Regions from separate parts of the Herbaspirillum hiltneri N3 genome, predicted to be linked through region 2. Evidence: predicted binding sites of a transcription regulator. Region 2 holds the regulator's gene; the other holds the start of a gene.
What was found. The regulator LexA, encoded in region 2, represses DNA repair genes until DNA is damaged. The targets are predictions, from matches to a motif close to ACTGTATNNNNATACAGT.
Positions count from the first base shown of each region.

Region 1: a site for LexA is predicted at 1,957-1,974, ahead of F506_RS09210 (PA0069 family radical SAM protein). Genes of this name have one in related genera too.

Region 1 is NZ_CP011409.1:2,045,984-2,052,907, forward strand. It holds gene F506_RS09195 (NAD+ synthase) at 1-293, shown strand, start outside; gene F506_RS09200 (P-II family nitrogen regulator) at 391-729, shown strand; gene F506_RS09205 (ABC transporter substrate-binding protein) at 801-1,898, shown strand; gene F506_RS09210 (PA0069 family radical SAM protein) at 2,000-3,190, shown strand; gene F506_RS09215 (aldo/keto reductase) at 3,224-4,237, opposite strand; gene F506_RS09220 (LysR family transcriptional regulator) at 4,391-5,278, shown strand; gene F506_RS09225 (Smr/MutS family protein) at 5,285-5,938, opposite strand; gene trxB (thioredoxin-disulfide reductase) at 6,018-6,924, opposite strand, start outside.
Region 2 is NZ_CP011409.1:2,283,306-2,290,229, reverse strand. It holds gene rplI (50S ribosomal protein L9) at 1-191, opposite strand, end outside; gene rpsR (30S ribosomal protein S18) at 218-502, opposite strand; gene priB (primosomal replication protein N) at 537-830, opposite strand; gene rpsF (30S ribosomal protein S6) at 865-1,233, opposite strand; gene lexA (transcriptional repressor LexA) at 1,487-2,137, shown strand; gene F506_RS10395 (tetratricopeptide repeat protein) at 2,323-4,290, shown strand; gene F506_RS10390 (flagellin N-terminal helical domain-containing protein) at 4,628-5,716, shown strand; gene F506_RS10385 (flagellar protein FlaG) at 5,794-6,153, shown strand; gene fliD (flagellar filament capping protein FliD) at 6,383-6,924, shown strand, end outside.

The DNA of each region.
Region 1 (6,924 bases), 240 kb from region 2:
AACGCATTCTCACGCGTGCGCCGTCGGCCGAGTTGCGGCCCGACCAGAAAGACCAGGATTCGCTGCCGCCGTATGAAGTGCTCGACGCCATCATGCAGATGTACATGGAAGAGAACCTCAGCATCGGCGAGATCGAGCGGGCCGGTTACCAGAAGGACGATATCGAGCGCATCACGCGCCTGATCAAGATCAACGAATACAAGCGGCGCCAGGCTCCGGTCGGTATCCGGGTCACGCACAGAGCGTTCGGCCGTGATTGGCGATATCCGATTACATCAAGATTCCGCGAATAATATTACGTCGTGCCGCGCTCATAATTAAGAGTGTTTCGTAAAAACTTTTATTGATTTAATTCGATTTTCTGCGACATTTTATAAGGAGGGAATAGCCATGAAGCAAGTCACTGCTATCATCAAACCGTTCAAGTTGGACGAAGTGCGCGAGTCGCTGGCCGAAGTCGGCGTCACCGGACTGACCGTCACCGAAGTCAAGGGTTTCGGCCGCCAGAAGGGTCATACCGAGCTGTATCGCGGCGCCGAATACGTGGTCGATTTTCTGCCCAAGGTGAAGATCGAAGTCGTGGTCGACAACAGCGTGGTGGAACCGGTGGTCGACGCCATCATCAAGGCCGCGCGCACCGGCAAGATCGGCGACGGCAAGATTTTCGTACAGGAAGTCGAACAGGTCATTCGCATCCGTACCGGCGAGACAGGAGCGGAAGCGGTATAACACCGTGAAGGGGGGATCGCATGTCGGAGCAGCTTCGGTGGTTGTTTCGAATTCTTCCGATCTTGCTGTTCATGTGTTTGTTCTCCCCCGCACATGCCGGCGCCGGCGTCTCCGATACCCGCATCCTGCTCGGGCAATCGGCCGGCATGTCCGGCCCCACGGCGCAATACGCGCGCCAGGCGCTGAACGGCGCCAAAATCTATTTCGACAAAATCAACCAGCAAGGCGGCGTCCACGGCAGGCGTATTGAGCTGCTCACCCGCGACGACCAGTACACGGCGTCTCTCGCCGCCTACAACACGCGACAACTGATAGAGCGGGACGGGGTGTTCGCCCTGTTCGGATTCGTCGGCTGGCCGGCCAGCCAGGCGGGGCTGCAGATCGCTTCGCGGGCACGTGTTCCTTTCTTCGCGCCTTTCACCGGCGGCGCGCTCCAGCCATCTTTCAACCGCCATCTGTTTTCGATTCGCGCCAGTTATGCGGACGAATATGCCCGTTTCCTGCGCAACATGAACTGGCTCGGCACGCGCAAGCTGGTGCTGCTGTATCAGCAAGACCAGTATGGCGTGTCGCTCAAGCAGGACCTGGAAAACCACGCACGGCGCGAAGCCATCGAGCTGACCAGCATCGGCATCAGCCACGGCGGGATCAATCTGGCGCCGCTGATCGAGAAGACGCTGGCCGTGCATGCCGACGTCGTCATGCTGGTGAGTGCCGACTACCAGGTCAACGCGCGCCTCGTGCGCGGCTTGCGCGACGATGGATTCCTCGGCCAATTCTTCGCCGTGTCTTTCGTCGGCAACAAGCAATTGGCCGGCGAACTGGGCGAACTGGCGCACGGCCTCCTGGTTACGCAAGTGGTGCCGTTGCCGTGGCGGATGTCGATGCCGCTGGTCGCCGAGTATCGCAAGCGCGTGGCTGAAGCCGGCCGCGAAGAACTCTCCGTCACCGGCCTGGAAGGCTATATTGCCGCGCGCGTGCTGGTGGAAGGGCTGAAACGGGCAGGGCGCAATCTCACGCGCGAGCGCCTGATCCGTGCGCTCGAAAGCATCAACGCGCGCAACTATGACGGCGGCGGCTATGCCGTCAATTTCTCCTCCACCCGGCATCAAGGGTCGATGTACGTGGATATCGCGACTATGACCAAGGACGCCCGTTTCATGAACTGAGGCCGTCAATTCAGGGAAATCCCTGTTTTCACGATTGCCATCGCATTTGGTTTAAAATACTGTATATATGTACAGTATTCAAATGCGGAGGCAATGACCCCATGAGCAAGTCCGGTTACCGCAAAGTACCGTTGCAAATCACGCAAGTGCGCGAGAGCGAAGGCGAGACATTCACGCGCGTGTTCGATGCGCGCAAGGGCCGTGGCGCGGTCAGCAATATGCAGGGACGCTATGAAGTGGAACAACGCGTCGGTTTCGACGACGGCTGGGGCGTGCCTGAACCGGAGAATGGAGAAACGGACGAAGGCGGCGAACCTGCGGCCCTGCGCACCATCATCACCGAAGAAACCGCCAGGACCATCATCAGCCGCAACAAGTCGCCCGACCTGCCTTTCAATGCGTCGCTCAATCCGTATCGCGGCTGCGAGCACGGATGCGTGTACTGCTTCGCGCGGCCCACGCACGCCTATCTCGGCCTGTCGCCGGGGCTGGATTTCGAGAGCAGGATTTTTGCCAAGACCAACGCACCGGAATTGCTGCTGCGCGAGCTGGCGAAGCCGTCCTATCTGCCCGAGACGATTACCGTCGGCATCAATACCGACGCCTATCAGCCATGTGAGCGAGAACTGCAGATCACGCGGCGCGTGTTGCAGATACTGAGCGACTGCCGTCATCCGGCGGCGCTGATCACCAAATCTTCGCTGATCGAACGCGACATCGATATCCTGGCGCCGATGGCCGCGCGGCGCCAGATGATTGCCGCCGTCACCATCGCCACGCTCGACCCGGCGCTGGCGCGCAAGCTGGAGCCGCGTGCGGCCACGCCGACGCGCCGCCTGCGGGTAATCCGCACGCTGGCTGAAGCGGGCATTCCGGTCAGCGTCAGCGTTGCGCCGGTGATTCCCTTCATCAACGAGCCGGAGCTGGAAGACATCGTCGCGGCTGCCGCAGAGGCCGGCGCGCGCCGCGCCGGTTACACCGTGCTGCGCTTGCCATGGGAGGTGAATCCGCTGTTCCAGCAATGGCTGCAGACCTACTTTCCGGAGCGGGCGAACCGTGTCATGAACCGCATCCGCGAAATGCGCGGCGGCAAGGACAACGACTCCGATTTCGCCACGCGCATGCGCGGTGAAGGCGTGTGGGCGGAGCTGATACGCCAGCGTTTTGAAAAGGCCGTGCAGCGCAGCGGCATGCATCAGCACGGCTGGTTCGACATGCTCGACGCCTCGCAATTCGTGGCGCCCGCCCGGCCGGCGAGAGCGTCCCCGTCCGGCCAGTTCAATCTGTTCTGACCGGCCGGGGCGGGGCGCTTCCCCGCGATGGTCTTACTTCTCGCTGTCCAGATGCGCCATCGAATGCGCGGCATAGCGATCGCCCGCCGCGGCATTGGCCGGAATTGCTTCTTCGATGCGCGCCAGATCCTGTGCCGTCAGCGTCAGCTTGAGCGCGCCCAGCGATTCCGTCAGGCGTTCCGGGCGGCGTGCGCCGACCAGCGGCACGATATCGCTGCCTTGCGCCAGTACCCAGGCAATCGCCACTTGCGCCGGTGTGGCCTCTTTGTCGGCGGCGACACGGCGCAGCACGTCGATCAGCGACAGGTTATGCGCCAGGTTGTCGCCCGAGAAGCGCGGGCTGTGCGCGCGGAAATCGTTCGCCGCCAGCTTGCGCGCCGGATCCCAATGACCGCTGATGAGGCCGCGCGACAGTACGCCGTAAGCGGTGATGCCGATGCCCAGTTCGCGGCAGGTCGGCAGGATATCTTTTTCGATGCCGCGCGAGATCAGTGAATACTCGATCTGCAAATCGGTGATTGGATGCACTGCGTGAGCACGGCGCAGGGTGTCCGCGCCGACTTCCGACAAGCCGATGTGACGCACCCGGCCAGCCTTGATTTCGTCGGCGATGGCGCCCACGGTGTCTTCGATCGGCACGGATGGATCGAGGCGCGCCGGACGGTAGATGTCGATATGGTCGGTGCCCAGACGGCGCAAGGTATAAGCCAGGGAATTCTTGACCGCCGCCGGACGGTTGTCCATGCCGACCCAGTTGCCGCCGGCGTCGCGCATGGCGCCGAATTTCACGCTCAGAAGGACCTTGTCGCGGCTGCCGGCTCCGGCGCCGCCTTTGCTACGCAAGGCGTCGCGGATCAGCATTTCATTGTGACCCATGCCGTAGAAATCGCCGGTATCGAGCAGCGTGACGCCGGCGTCCAGCGCGGCATGGATGGTGTCGACGCCGGCTTGTTCGTCGGCCGGGCCGTACAGATCCGACATGCCCATGCAGCCGAGGCCGAGGGCCGACGAGGATAGGCCGTCGCGGCCGAGTATGCGTTGTTCCATGATGATTCCTTCCAGTCGAAAAGTGAGGGGCGCCAGCCGGAGAGAGGGCGACAGCAGCCATTCCTTGGCGCATGGTGATATTATTGGACTTGTTTAATTTCGAATAAATGGCGTTAAAATGATTTCTTTATTCGAAAATAATTAATTATCAATATGGATCGCTTGCAGGCAATGGAAGTATTCGTGCGCGTCGCCGAACTGGGCAGCTTCAGCAAGACTGCCGAGCAGATGGGCTTGCCTGCGGCGACCGTGACCAACGCCATCCAGGCGGTGGAAAAGCGCGTCGGCGTGCGCTTGCTGCAGCGGACCACGCGCAAGGTCACGCTGACCGACGACGGCGCGGCTTACCTTGAGCGTTGCCAGCGCTTGCTGGCGGAATTCCAGGATGTCGAGAACCTGTTCGACAACGAACAGCCGCAGGGCGTGGTGCGTGTCGACCTGCCCGAAAGGCTGGCGCACAAGAACGTCATTCCGCGCCTGCCGGAGTTCTTCGCGCGTTATCCGGACATCAGCGTCAAACTCAATGCCAGCGATCGCTTCGTCGACCTGATCGGCGAAGGCGTCGACTGCGTGGTGCGGGTCGGCCTCCTCAGCGATTCAACGCTGATTGCGCGCAGCATCGGCGCGATGGAGCAGATCACTTGCGCTTCCAAGGCCTACCTCGATCGCCACGGCCGGCCGCGTACGCTGGCGGAGCTGGGGCAGCACGTGATGATCAATTATTTTTCCAGCCGCACCGGCCGCGAGCTGCCGTGGGAGTACATGCAGAACGGCGAGCTGAAGACGTTGAAGCTGCGTGGCCAGGTATCGGTCGCGAGCTCCGAGGCTTATATGGCGTGTTGCCTGGCGGGACTGGGATTGGTGCAGGCGCCTTTGCTGGGCGCGGAGGACTTGCTGGCGCAGGGCATGATTGAAGAAGTGCTGCCGGAGTTCAAGCCGCCGCCGTTGCCGGTGGCGATCGTGTACTCGCACAATCGCCATCTGTCGCCGCGTGTGCGGGTGTTCGTCGACTGGCTTGCCGAGATACTGAAAATTCGTTGATCAGTGCTAGCGCGCCGCCGGTGCGCTCGATTGCAGCAACACGATCAGCGCCCCCGAGCCGCCATCGGCCGGTTGCGCCTGGCAAAAGGCGATGACTTCGTCCTTCTGCGCCAGCCAGTTGCGCACTTTCTGTTTCAGCACCGGCTCCTTGTTGACCGAGCCCAGTCCCTTGCCGTGGATGATGCGTACGCAGCGCTGGCCGCGTCGGCGCGCCTGACGCAGGAATTCTCCGAGCGCTTCGCGTGCTTCGTCGCGGCGCAGGCCGTGCAGGTCGAGCTGGTTCTGGATTGCCCAATGGCCGCGCCGCAATTTGCTGAGCACGTCGCTGCCCACGCCGGGACGCGCGAAGCTGAGGTTCTCATCGGTGTCGAGCAGGGTGTCGAAAGTGAATTCGTCGGACAACGATTCCATCAGCGCCGCCTGTTCGTCGGCAATGTGGTGGCGCGCGATCGGCAACGGTTGCGGCGGAACGAGGGCCGCTTTTTCATTGCTGCGCAGCGGTGCTATCTTGCCGACGCTGGTGCGGAAAATGTCGGCTTCGGCGCGCAGGCGCTTTTCGTCCTCCAGGCGCTGGCGCTCGGCGGCGAGGCGGGCTTCTTCCTGCGCCTTGAGATCCTTGCGCAATGACTTGAGCGCCGAAAAATCCTTGATGGTCGCCATGATTGTCGAGCCGGTGAGGCCGGTAAGAAATGAAAAAGCCCTCCCGCGATGAAGAGGGAGGGCTGCGATGACAAGCCGCTTACTCCAGGCCTTCCAGGTAGCGCTGGGCGTCCAGCGCGGCCATGCAGCCGGTGCCGGCGCTGGTGATGGCCTGGCGGTAAATGTGATCCTGCACGTCGCCGGCGGCAAACACGCCGTTGATGCTGGTGGCGGTGGCGAAGCCTTCCAGGCCGGTGCGGGTCTTGATGTAGCCGTTATGCATGTCCAGCTGGCCGTCGAAGATGCCGGTGTTCGGTTTGTGGCCGATGGCAATGAACAGGCCGTGCAGCGTGATCGGCGTGACGCTGCCGTCCTGGGTCGACTTGATCTTGATGCCGGTGACGCCGCTTTCATCGCCGACGACTTCATCGAGCGTGTGATGCCATTTGATGTCGATCTTGCCTTCGGTGACCTTGTGCAGCAGGCGGTCGATCAGGATCGGCTCGGCACGGAACTTGTCGCGGCGATGGATGATGGTGACTTTGCTGGCGATGTTGGACAAATACAGCGCTTCTTCGACCGCGGTGTTGCCGCCGCCGACCACGGCGACTTCCTTGCCGCGATAGAAAAAGCCGTCGCAGGTGGCGCAGGCCGACACGCCCTTGCCCATGAAGGCTTCTTCCGACGGCAGGCCGAGGTATTGCGCCGAAGCGCCGGTGGCGATGATCAGCGCGTCGCAGGTATATTCACCGGAGTCGCCGATCAGGCGGAATGGCCGTTCCGACAACTTGGTCGTGTGGATATGGTCAAAAATGATTTCCGTGTTGAAACGCTCGGCGTGCTGCAGCAGGCGCTGCATCAGTTCCGGGCCTTGCACGCCCATCGGATCGCCGGGCCAGTTTTCAACGTCGGTGGTGGTCATCAGCTGGCCGCCTTGCTCGACGCCGGTGATCAGCACCGGATTGAGGTTGGCGCGGGCTGCGTAGACGGCTGCGCTGTAACCGGCG
Region 2 (6,924 bases):
GCTGCCAGCTTTTCAGCGGCGGCCTTTTCCAGCTCGGCGCGCTTCGCTTCGAATTCGGCGATGGCGGTTGCTGTGGCGCGGCGCGCCATGCGTTGCGGGATCAGGAAGTTACGTGCGTAACCGTCCTTGACGCGGACGACTTCGCCCAGACCACCGAGATTAACGACTTTTTCCAACAGAATGACTTGCATGTTTTTCTCCTATATCTCGTCGTCAATTACGCGTTGTGCAGATCTGTGTATGGCAGCAACGCGAGGTAGCGTGCGCGCTTGATCGCAGTGTCAACTTGACGCTGATAGTGTGCCTTGGTGCCGGTCAGACGTGCTGGCATGATCTTGCCGTTTTCTTGCACGAAATCCTTCAGGGTGTCGACGTCTTTGTAATCGACTTGCTCAACACCTGCTGCTGTGAAACGGCAGAATTTTTTGCGCTTGAACAGCGGGTTTTGCTGTTGGCGTTTTTGCTTCAACTTGCTTTTATCGAACTTTTTACCGAATGCCATTTTGCGGCTCCTGATATCTAAAAATTGAGTGGTTCTAAACTACAGATTCAAAATCAACGATGTGAAACACGAGGCTTTTGCTGTTGCGATTCCTGCGCGCCATGAAGCCACTGAACTTGAGCATCTCGCCGAGACCGGCCTGATTGAGCCGGCCTGAAATTTCACCTGCAGCGAATGCAGTGATTTCAAACTCGACCAACCTCTTGATGCCTGCTTCCGTCTGTTCCGACTGGTGCTGCAACTTCGCAGTCACTACCGGGATGCCGGCCGGGGTGTAACGTATGACGTCACGCTCGGCGATACTGGCAACAAACTGAAAGTGATTCACGCTCCCTGGTGCTTTTCTATCGCGATATCAGCAATCAGGCCGCTGGTGCTTCTGCGCGATTGCTCTTTGCGGCGTCTTCTTTCTGGACAGCCTTCAGGATTGGCGAAGGACCGGTTTCGGCCTTCTTCAACTTGACTGTCAGATGACGCAACACTGCATCGTTGAACTTGAAGCCGGTTTCGATTTCGGCCAGAGTTTCGCCGTCAACTTCGATATTCAGGCAAACGTAGTGTGCTTTTGCCAGTTTTTGGATTTGGTACGCCAATTGACGACGGCCCCAATCTTCGACACGGTGAATCTTGCCGCCGCGTGCAGTAACGATGCCCTTGTAACGCTCGATCATCGCTGGAACTTGCTCGCTTTGGTCCGGATGGACGATAAATACGATTTCATAATGACGCATGTAGACTCCTTTATGGACTGATTAACAAATCGCCCACCTCGGCGTCAAGACGAGTGTGGGAAGAGGAAAGCCCGCAATCATATAACAGAATGTCAAAAACCTCAATGCTTTCAGGCATTTGCCGTGGGCCCGGGCCCACAAATCAGAAAACGGCCGATGACATGATTTCAATATTGCAGATTGACACTGCTTTATAACTGTATAAAAATACAGACTGTTTATGCAACCAGCATAACTTCCCCCGAAAGCCGACATGCTCAAACTGACCGCTCGCCAGGAACAGATTCTGAATCTGATCAAAGATGCCATCGAAAATACCGGCTTCCCGCCGACGCGGGCAGAGATCGCCAACGAGCTCGGCTTCCGCTCCGCCAACGCCGCCGAAGAACATTTGCAGGCACTGGCGCGCAAAGGCGCCATTGAGATTTCACCAGGCACCTCGCGCGGCATCCGCCTGCGCGATGGATCGGCCGGCAATCCGGGCCGCCAGATGGCCCTGCCGCACCCGGCGCTCATGCAGCTGTCGCTGCCGCTGGTAGGCCGCGTCGCCGCCGGTTCGCCGATCCTGGCGCAAGAACATATCGAAAGCAATTACAACGTCGATCCGGCGCTGTTCTCGGCCAAACCGGACTATTTGCTGAAAGTGCGCGGCATGTCGATGCGCGATGCGGGCATACTGGACGGCGACTTGCTGGCGGTGAAAAAGGCCGATCAGGCGCGCAACGGGCAGATCGTCGTGGCGCGAATAGGCGACGACGTCACCGTCAAGCGCTATCGCAAGACCGGCTCCCTGATTGAACTGCTGCCGGAAAATCCCGACTTCAAGGTGATCAAGGTCTCTTCCGAGGAAGAAAACTTCGCTCTGGAAGGCTTGGCCGTGGGCTTGCTGCGCAGCTGGAACTGATCCCGCCTCGAGCCCCACACAAACTAAAGCCCGCTAAATCGCGGGCTTTTTTTACGTCTGTTTGCCGGATCGAAACCGGAATTGCATCATATGATACGTATAGCTTATTGCGACCGGGCAGCTCAATTCGCATTCGCAGCCCGCTCGTGCAACAGCATAACTATTCAATCCGGTAAGGAATCACAATGTCAACGCGTAGCAGCAACAAGCCCGCCCACAAGAATGCTCAACCCAATGTCAAAGATCTCCTCGCCGTAAGAGAATGCCTGGGCTTGCTGGACGACCACAAGGTCGCCGAAGCGAAAGTATTGTGCGCTCAGGTACTCAAGCGCGCGCCCAATCTGGTCTATGCCAATCATGCCTGGGGTCTGATCGCCATGCATGAGAACGACTATGTCGCCGCAGAGGCTGCCCTGCGTAAAGCAGTAGCTGCAGATCCGACCAATTCGGAATACGTCGCCAATTTGGCCACCTCCGTTCTCAAGCAGGATCGCATCGATGATTCGATCGCGCTGTACGACGAAGCCATCAAGCTCAACACAGACAACAAGGACGCGCGCATCGGCCTGGCCAACGCGCTGCATGAAAAAAACGATCCGGACGCCTCGATTGCCTACTTCGAGGATGCCGTCAAACGCAACCCGGACGCACCAGGCCCGCTGTCCCATCTGGGCAAAGCCCTGATCGATGCCAAGCAATACAAGGAAGCGATCGAGGTTTTGCTCAAAGCGCTGCAGCTGCAGATCAACTTTGCGCCGGCGCACACCAACCTGGGCATCGCCTTCCAGGAAATGGGCATGCTCAAGGATGCCCTTGAATGCCACAAGACCTCGCTGTTGCTGGATCCGACCGACATTTACGCCCAGAACAAGATTGCCGACACGTATATCAAGCAAAAAGACTACGACAAGGCCCACGAGCACTACCAGCGGGTCATCGAATTGGCGCCCAAGGACCCGAACAGCTACGCGAAGCTTGCCTCCAGCCTGTTTTCCACCCAGGACCGCTATGAAGACGCGATGGCGCTGTTCCGCAAGGCACTCGAAGTGGACCCCAAGCATCCGTTGACGCTGAATAACATTGGAGCAACCATGTATGACTATGGCGAAACGGTGTCTTCGCTGCAGTTTTTCCACGATGCGCTGGCGCTCAAGCCCAACTATCTGACCGCCCAGCACAACCTTGCATTAGGGCAATTACTGGCGGGCGATCTGAAGGAAGGCTGGGCAAATCACGAAAGCCGCCTTGAAGTCAAGGAACGCAGCTATGTTTACAAGCTGATTCACAAGCTTTTCGGAATGATCCCGAAATGGGACGGCAAATCTTCGTTGAAGGGCAAATATATCCTGCTGATGCACGAACAAGGCTTCGGCGACAGCATTCAGTTCGTGCGCTACGTCCACTTGCTGCTGGCGCAAGGCGCCCGCGTGGCGCTACACGTCAAGGATCCGCTTGCTCGCCTGTTCCGTAGCGTATCCGACCAAGTGACCCTGGTGCGCGAGACAGATCCGTTGCCCAAGTGCGATTGCGCCTACGTACTGATGAGCTTGCCGCATGCGCTGGGCACAGATAGCGTGGAGGACATTCCCTCCTATCCGTATTATCTGTCAGCCGATCCGCAGGACATCAAGACCTGGAAAGAGAAAATCGACATGCTCGCGGGCAACACCAGCGATTTGCGGGTCGGCTTCGTCTGGGCCGGCAATCCTGAGCACGGCAATGATCGGAAACGTTCGATTCCGCTCGACATCTTTGCCCCGCTATTTAATACGCCTGGCGTGCAGTTCTTTTCCATCCAGAAAGGACTTGCCACGCCGGAGTTGGCTAAACTTCCTAAAGAACTGCCTGTATACAATATAGGTGACTCGTTCAACGACTTTGCCGACACTGCGGCGGCAATGGCCAACCTCGACCTGATTATCAGTGTCGACACCTCGGTGGTCCACCTTGCCGGCGCGCTCGGCCGCCCGACTTGGACATTACTGGCCCACACGCCGGACTGGCGCTGGCTGAACGAGCGGGAAGACTCGCCGTGGTATCCGAGCATGCGCCTGTTCCGGCAACAAACCCGCAACGATTGGCCGACTGTCATCAGCAAAGTGGCTTCGGAGCTAGCAACCCTGGCACAAGAAAAGAAAAAAACCGCTGCCTAATCAAAGACTTGCCGCATCACCCCGATGCGGCAAGTCCCTCAAAGTCCCCCGCATCATCCCCCTGCCGCCTTCCCGCGCATCAAAATTGGAACTTTTCCAGGAATACCCACTAAAGTTTTCTTAAATAGCGTCGAAATAAGATTTGCTTGACGTATAGAAGCACGCAGTTTTAGGTCGGACAGCATTGGAAAAATTTTTTTGCGATAAACATTAAACTTTTTCCGATACCGTCCGATATAGCTAACAACAGCGGTTTGAACGCCTGAGGCTTTAGGTAAAAACCAAAGTTAAGCACTGAAACTCGGATTTATCGGCCTCAAATCTTAGGAGAATTAACATGGCATCAGTCATTAATACCAATATTGCGTCGCTTAACACGCAACGCAACCTCAACACGTCGCAATCGTCGTTGAATACTTCGATTCAACGTTTGTCTTCCGGTCTGCGCGTCAACAGCGCAAAGGACGACGCTGCAGGCTTGGCAATTGCCGACCGCATGAATGCTCAGGTCAAAGGCCTGGCAGTTGCGCAACGTAACGCCAACGACGGTATCTCCCTGGCTCAAACCGCTGAAGGCGCACTGAGCACAGTTACCGACAACCTGCAACGTATGCGCGAACTGGCTGTTCAAGCAACCAACGGTTCGAACAGCGCCCAAGACCGTAAAACTCTGAACGACGAATACAAGCAACTGTCGGACGAAGTTTTCCGTGTTCTGAACGGCACAACCTTCAACGGCCAAAACCTGTTCACAGGTATCGGCTCCGGCGCCAGCGCTGGTACAGGTTCCGACTCGGCAAATGTTTCCGCTTCGCTGACACTGACTTTCCAAGTCGGCGCCAACGTTGTTGACAACAAGCTGAACGATCAAATCAGCATCTCGCTGTCCGATCTGTCGAACGACAAGACCATGGCAAACGTCATCGGCACCAGCGCCAAGGGTCTGATCGGTCTGGGCGTGACTACTTCGGTTGACGCAGCTCAAGTGACTTACACTTCGGCCAAGGCAGCTCTGGACAACCTGTTCGCAACAGGTTCGACAATGACAGCAACAGCGCTGGCATCGTCGGCTGTGACTCTGCAAACGACGATCGACTCCGCCAAGCTGGCTTTGGACAAGGCAATTGCCGATCCATCGGCACAAAGCGATGCACAAAAGGCGATCAAGAACCTGGACAACGCGATCAACCTGATCTCGTCCAAGCGTGCAGAGTTCGGTGCAGTTCAGAACCGTTTCAGCGCCGTTATCAGCAACTTGCAGATTTCGAGCGAAAACATCACCGCATCGCGCAGCCGTATCATGGATACCGACTACGCGGCAGAAACTGCAAACCTCACACGTGCGCAAATTCTGCAACAAGCAGGTACGGCGATGCTCTCGCAGGCGAACTCCGCGCCGCAAAGCGTCCTGTCTCTGTTGAAGTAGTCTTAAGAGCCATGTAGGATAATATGCGGAGAATATGTAAATATTCTCCGCATATTCCTTGATGAAGGAGTAAAAACATGTCGATTTCCCCGCTTAATATCACAGCTGCAGGCGATTCCGGTTCGTACACGCCGGTGCAGCCGTCCAACACCAAACCAGATCCAGTGGTATCGACAGTTGCGCCTGCTGCAACCCCGCAAGCACAACGTTCGACCGAAAGCGATGTGGCCGACGCCGTTGATAAATTGAATGACTTTGCCAGCAAGAATGCATCGGATCTCAATTTTTCGCGCGATCAGGAAACCGGCAAAACGATTGTGAAAGTCATCGATAAGGCAACCGATGCCGTCATTCGCCAGATTCCAAGCGAAGAAGCTGTCGCTATCGCAAAGTCGATTGACAAGATGCAAGGTTTGCTGATCAATCACAAGGCGTAAGTCTGCTACGAACTGTTGGAGCATTTTGAATATTCATGCGCAAGGGCAATATTTGCGCATGGTATATTTCGCCCCGGTAGTTCATAACAGATTTTTATTTTTCTGTTGCATGTCATCAGAACCCCATCAAGAGTTGACACTCGATTGATGTGAAGCCAGCCAGCTTTATCACTCTTGTCTGATTTCAGCATCGCATTTTGCGCTCAGCGCATAGATTTCAGGAGATAGCATGGCCACCTCTACCGGGACAATCTCGACCTCGGCAGGTCCCCTCGACGTAGCGACCCTCGTTTCCAAACTGATGGGCGCCGAGGCCAAAGTCCTTGATCCGCTCACCTCGCAAGCCAGCAGCTATAACAGCCTGATTTCCGCCTACGGAAATCTGAAAAATGCGGTTTCCACCTATCAAAGCGCCCTGAAGGGCCTGACGGCTGCAAGTTTTGCTGCGCAAAAGTCCAGCGTATCCAATAGCGGCACCGGCACACCGCTGACGACCGATCCGTTCACGGCCGACGTCAACACCGACGATTCCACCAAGGTATTGGCGCAAAAGATCCAGTCTGCCGGCTACCCGAGCTCACAACAGTTTACTGCCGGCGACTCCGTCGCGATCAAGATCGGCACCAACCCGCCGACTTTCGTCACTTTGCAGGCAAATGCCACCCTGGCGGGCGTTCGCGATGCGATCAATGCCTCCAAGGCAGGCGTCACCGCCAGCATCGTGACGGACGGCACGGGCGACCACCTGGTCATGGAATCGAACACTGCCGG